Regions from separate parts of the Herbaspirillum sp. Her2 genome, predicted to be linked through region 2. Evidence: predicted binding sites of a transcription regulator. Region 2 holds the regulator's gene; the other holds the start of a gene.
The links. The regulator sigma-54, encoded in region 2, starts transcription at its own class of promoters, with help from an activator protein. The targets are predictions, from matches to a motif close to TGGCANGNAANCTGCTTT.

Region 1 (3,205 bases), 2.6 Mb from region 2:
CACGGCCGGGATGACGTTCCAGCCGTAGGCTTCGAAGCGCTTCGGGGTGTCGTCCTTGAACCAGCCTTCGACGTGGCCGTCGATGGAGATGCCATTGTCGTCATACAGCACGATCAGCTTGGACAGGTTCAGCACGCCTGCCAGCGAGCAGGCTTCATGCGAGATGCCTTCCATCAGGCAGCCGTCGCCGACGAAGGCGTAGGTGTAATGATCGACCACGGCCAGGCCGGGCTTGTTGAATTCGGCGGCCAGCAGCTTTTCAGCCAGCGCCATGCCGACTGCATTGGTGATGCCCTGGCCCAGCGGACCGGTGGTGGTTTCCACGCCCGGGGTGATGTGCACTTCCGGGTGGCCGGCGGTCTTGGAATGCAGTTGGCGGAAGGACTTGATGTCGTCCATCGACAGGTCGTAGCCGGTCAGGTGCAGCAGTGCGTACTGCAGCATGGAGCCGTGGCCGTTGGAGAGCACGAATCGGTCGCGGTTGGCCCAGTGCGGGTTGGACGGATTGTGGCGATAGTGCTTGGCCCACAGGGCCACTGCTATCTCGGCCATCCCCATCGGCATGCCCGGGTGTCCGGAATTGGCTTTTTGTACTGCGTCCATCGCCAGCGCGCGGATCGCGTTGGCCATCTTGTCGGTGGGGAGAGTGGAAATCATGTCGAGGTCAGAGTTTGCTGTGCTGGGGGCGCCGCAGGCGCACAAATCGGATGTTCAAGCCAATGCGCCGGCCCGGAAGACCGGGTAACGGCGCGGGCCCGTATTTTACCAGAGTGCGCCGGGGGGATTAAAATTCGGGACCAGCCCCTGACCGGACTGACAATATTTTTCATGTCTTTTTGATCTTCTTTCTCCAGGACCCTGCCCCATGCCCCGCTTTTACTTCCCGCACCCCCTCGGCATCGGCTCCGCCCTGGTCCTGCCCGAGCAGATTGCCCATCACATCCAGGTGCTGCGCCTGCAACCGGGCGATACCGTGACCCTGTTCAATGGCGAAGGCGGCGAATACACCGCCAGCCTGAGCACCCTCGAAAAGAAGCGCGCCCACGCCGAAGTGAAGACTTTTTCACCCCGTGAGGCCGAACTGCCCTATGCGCTGACCCTGGCCCAGGCTCTGCCTGAAGGTTCGAAGATGGACTGGATCGTCGAGAAAGCCGTGGAACTGGGCGCCACCGCCCTCCAGCCGCTGGCCGCGCAGCGCTGCGTGGTGCGGCTCTCGGGTGACCGGGCCGAGAAGAAGCAGGCGCACTGGCAAGGCATCATCCATGCTGCCGCCGAGCAATGCGGCCGCAATCGCCTGCCGCACCTGGGCGAAGTCACCGACTTCAAGCGCTGGATCGCCCAGAGCGACCTGCATCGCCGCATCCTGCTTTCCCCGCGCGGGACCGAGCCGCTGTCAGGCTGGGCGCGCCACCATCCGCCGCAGGCCGTGACCGTCATGGTCGGCCCTGAAGGCGGCTTCAGCGAGGAAGAAGAAGACCTGGCCTGCGCCCAGGGCGCGCTGATGCTGTCCATGGGCAGCCGGGTACTGCGCACCGAGACTGCCGGGCTGGCGGCACTGGCTGCCTTGAATGCGGTGTGGGGGGAGCTTTGAAGAAAGCTTCATTCGGGTAATTTTCCGGCGGTCTGCCTGATTCCCGTGCAGGCCGCCACTACGGACGTCCAAGTTCGGCGCACGCCTCCCCATTTTGTCTCGCTAACAAAACTCTTCATTTCCCCTCGCACAACTTGCCTTACGGCACTTCACCTCGCAAACCCGCGTGGTGAAGCCTTTTCCCGTTTTTCAGCCGCGTGACGGAGGAGCTGGCACGCCTCCTGCTTAAATATATTCAATCTTGTATTCAAGTTTGAATATCCAATATGACCACCTCCCATGCCCTGCAGCAAGCTGCCCCCGAGGCCGCCCCGACCACCATCGCCGCCACCCTGGCGGCCTATCGAGAAGGCCGCAGCACACCCGGCAAGGTGGTGGCCGAACTGCTGGCCCGCATCGAGAGCGCCGGACGCGATGAAGTCTGGATCAGCCGGGTGCCGTCCAAACAACTGAAACAACAGGCCGCCGCGCTGGACCTGATGCTGCAGATCAAGGGCGAAGCCGTGCTGGAGAGCATGCCGCTGTTCGGCATCCCCTTCGCCGTGAAGGACAACATCGACGTGGCCGAGATGTCCACCACCGGGGCTTGTCCCGAATTCGGCCGCCTGGCCAGCGAGAGTGCCACCGTGGTGCAGCGCCTGCAGGCCGCTGGCGCGCTGCTGGTGGGCAAGACCAACCTGGACCAGTTCGCCACCGGCCTGGTCGGCGTGCGCTCCCCCTACGGCGCGGTACGCAATGCCATCAAGCCGGACTATGTCTCCGGCGGCTCCAGCTCGGGTTCGGCGGTGGCCGTTGCGCTTGGCCAGGTCATGTTTTCGCTCGGGACCGATACGGCCGGCTCGGGCCGCGTGCCGGCCGCCTTCAATCACCTGGTCGGCCTGAAACCGACCAAGGGCCTCATCAGCGCACGCGGCCTGGTACCGGCCTGCCGCACCCTGGATTGCATCTCCATCTTCGCCCACGACGTGGCCGATGCCTGGCGCGTGCTGCACAGCGCTTCCGGTTTCGATGCCGAGGATGGCTATTCGCGCCGCCCCACCATGCTGGGCGTGAAGCGGCGGGGTTATCGCATCGCCATTCCCGAGCAATGTGAATTCTTTGGCGACAGCATCGCCCAGGAAGCCTGGGAACGCAGCCTGGCGCAAATCGCCGCCCTCCCCGGCGTGAGCCTGGCGAAGATCCCCTTCGCCCCCTTCAGCGCGGCCGCGCAGCTGCTCTATCAGGGCCCGTGGGTGGCCGAGCGTCGCGCAGCGCTGGGCGACTTCTTCCTGGAGAACCCGGAAGCCATCCACCCCGTGGTGCGCCAGATCACCGCCCAGGCCTATGACTACGATGCCGTTGACAGCTTCAACGCCCAGTACCGCCTGGCCGACCTGCGCCGCCAGGCCGAAAACCTGCTCGAAGGCAGCGACCTGATGCTGGTGCCGACCACCACCACCTTCCCCACCATCGCCGAAGTCGAGGCCGATCCGGTGGTACGCAATGCGCAGCTGGGCCATTACACCAACTTCGTCAACCTGATGGACATGTCGGCCCTGGCCATCCCCGCCGTATGGCGGCGCGATGGCCTGCCCGCCGGCGTCACCCTGATCGGCCCGGCCGGTGCCGATCACC
Region 2 (3,205 bases):
GGGGCCGGCAAGACCACCTCGTTCTACATGATCGTGGGACTGGTGCCTTCCGATGGTGGCGAGATCGACCTCGATGGCGCGTCCATTTCGCGCATGCCGATCCACAAGCGTGCCACCATGGGCTTGTCCTACCTGCCGCAGGAAGCCTCGGTATTCCGCAAGCTGACGGTGGAAGACAATATCCGCGCCGTGCTGGAACTGCGCCGGGAAGAGGGCAAGCCGCTCTCGCGCGATGAAATCGAAGGCCGCCTCAACAACCTGCTGCACGAATTGCAGATCGAGAAGCTGCGCGAAAGCCAGGCGCTGTCGCTCTCGGGCGGTGAACGCCGGCGCGTCGAGATCGCCCGCGCACTGGCCACCGATCCGCGCTTCGTGCTGCTGGATGAACCGTTCGCCGGTATCGACCCGATTGCCGTGATCGAGATTCAGCGCATCGTGCGCTTCCTGAAGGAACGCGGCATCGGCGTGCTGATCACCGACCACAACGTGCGCGAAACGCTGGGCATCTGTGATCGCGCCTACATCATCAACCAGGGCACGGTGCTGGCCAGCGGCAATCCGGAAGAGATCATCGCCAACGAGTCGGTGCGCCGCGTGTATCTGGGCGAGCATTTCCGCATGTAAGCGGTGCAGTCGGCTTGCCCGATACGCTTGAAGAAATACAGAGTGCACATCACGTAATACGCAACAAGCAATACGCAATACGCAACGACCGGCAGAGCAACCAGCGGGCCACGCCGCTTTCAGAAAGACAGATGAAACAGTCGCTCCAGTTACGTACCTCGCAGCACCTCGCATTGACGCCGCAACTGCAGCAGTCGATCAGACTGTTGCAACTGTCGACGCTGGAACTGCACCAGGAACTGGAACAGATCCTCTCCGATAATCCCCTGCTGGAACGCCTCGACGACGCGCTCGACAATTCGGTACGTCTGCTGGCCGATGGCGCGGTCTCCAGTTCGCCCTCCAGCGGCGTTGCCGAAACCAGTCACGAAGGCAGCGGCGAAGCGGCCCCGGCCGCCAGCGATGGCGATTCCAGCTTCGACTACCAGGACAACGCGCCGGAAGCCGGTGTCACGGGGGATGCCGACTGGAGCTTCGACGACGTCGCGCGCAGCGGCAAGTCGCCAGACGATGACGATGCCCGTCCACAACTCGAAGCGCACGAACTGACCCTGCGCGAACACCTGCTGGAACAGATCCGCGTGACCGCACGCACCCTGCGTGATCGTGCGCTGCTGGAACTGCTCACCGATGCGCTCGACGAGAGCGGCTATCTGGAAGAGCCGCTGGAAGACATCCACGCGCGCCTGCCCGAAGAGCTGGGCATCGACATGGAAGAGCTGTCGATTTCGCTCAAGCTGCTGCAGAGCCTGGACCCGGCGGGTGTCGGTGCGCGCAGTGCCGGCGAATGCCTGGCCCTGCAGATCCGCCGCCTGCCCAAGATTCCCTTCGTGACGCGCAAGCTGGCCTTGAGGATCGTGGAGGATTACCTGCCGCTGTTTGCACAACGCGATTTCAACAAGATCAAGAAGGCACTGGATTGCGATGACGAAGACCTGCGTGAAGCGCAGGCCGTGATCCGCCAGTGCCGTCCGCATCCGGGTGCGGAATTCGCGCGCGATGCCTCGGACTATGTGGTGCCGGACGTGATTGTCAAGCAGACAAAGAACGGCTGGCAGGTCATGCTCAACCATGAGGTCATGCCCAAGCTGCGCGTCAATGCGATGTATGCCAGTGCATTGAAGCAAGCCAAGGGAGAAGGTTCGCTGTCGTCGCAGTTGCAGGAAGCCAAGTGGCTCATCAAGAACATGCGGCAACGTTTCGATACAATTTTGCGCGTCGCGCAGGCTATTGTGGAACGTCAAAGAAACTTCTTTTCACATGGGGCAGTCGCCATGCGCCCCCTTGTGCTGCGTGAAATTGCTGATACACTGGGTCTACACGAGAGCACCATCTCTCGCGTGACGACTCAGAAATACATGCTCACTCCGCATGGAATGTTTGAGTTGAAATACTTCTTCGGTAGCCATGTCGCGACTGAAACCGGAGGTGAAGCATCCTCCACCGCGATACGGGCGCTGATCAAACAGTTGATAGGAGCCGAGAACCCGCAGACCCCATTATCCGATAGCAAGATTGCGGATATGCTGGCAGAACAAGGCATGGTGGTCGCGCGACGCACAGTCGCCAAATACCGCGAAGTGTTGAAGATTCCGCCGGTCAATCTCCGCAAGTCCCTCTGAGTTTTTCCTCAGTTTTTCTGCAGTACCGTTGCTGTGTTCAGGCAAGCATCCGACTGATGCCCGCGCCATCCGACACGAAGACCGTGCCCGTGGTACAGCTGCAGCAGGATCGATTGCACGAACCTCCAGTGACTTCACGATAGGAGTCTTGTATGAATCTGACCATCAGTGGACACCACCTCGAACTGACCCCCGCCATCCGGGAATACGTGCAAAGCAAGCTCTCGCGTATCAAGCGCCATTTCGACAACGTGATCGACGTCAGCGTGATCCTGAGCGTAGATAAACTCACAGAAAAGGAAAAGCGCCAAAAAGCGGAAATCAACGTCCACATCAAGGGGAAGGATCTACATGCGGAAAGCATCGCACACGACCTCTACGCTGCCATTGACACGCTGATCGACAAGCTCGATCGCCAGGTCATCAAGCACAAGGACAAGTTGCAGGAGCATCACTCCATGGCCAAGCGCCTGCCGGACGAAACGCCGGAGGATGCGGTGGCCGGAGCGGCATAAGCCAGGACACCCTCGGCAAGCCACCTCGCAGCCGCAAGGCTGCTGAGAAAGCCAGCCGAATTTCATGAGGAAGGGGCGCGCAAGCGCCCTTTTTCATTTGCGGCCGCCGAACTGGCCAAGCCTGTGGAAAAGATATAAATCATTGCGTAAAGCAACTTTTCCACCGCCGCTGCTGACGATGATGCAAGGGACGGCTTGAATGTCTTCACGGCACCCTCATCTTCGACACAAGAATTTGCATACGATATAAATCATTTCCTCGATGCAATTTTTTTCCCGTTCAGACAGGCCACCAGCATGCAGGCGATTTCAACGCGCCCGCCGGCTTTTCCCTATAATGTCGGGCAATCCCATTTTTAAAGGCACAGCCATGAGCGACGTCCAATCCTGGATCAAAGAAACCGTGACCCAAAACCCCGTGGTGCTGTTCATGAAGGGCACTGC

Region 1: a site for sigma-54 is predicted at 1,802-1,819, ahead of atzF (allophanate hydrolase). Genes of this name have one in related genera too.

The regions. Positions count from the first base shown of each region.
Region 1 is NZ_CM176331.1:2,878,356-2,881,560, forward strand. Features, by position in the region: gene tkt (transketolase) at 1-702, opposite strand, end outside; gene ACWHXP_RS13105 (16S rRNA (uracil(1498)-N(3))-methyltransferase) at 866-1,591, shown strand; gene atzF (allophanate hydrolase) at 1,858-3,205, shown strand, end outside.
Region 2 is NZ_CM176331.1:5,521,601-5,524,805, reverse strand. Features, by position in the region: gene lptB (LPS export ABC transporter ATP-binding protein) at 1-624, shown strand, start outside; gene ACWHXP_RS25105 (RNA polymerase factor sigma-54) at 756-2,246, shown strand; gene hpf (ribosome hibernation-promoting factor, HPF/YfiA family) at 2,399-2,761, shown strand; gene ACWHXP_RS25095 (hypothetical protein) at 2,824-2,970, opposite strand; gene grxD (Grx4 family monothiol glutaredoxin) at 3,132-3,205, shown strand, end outside.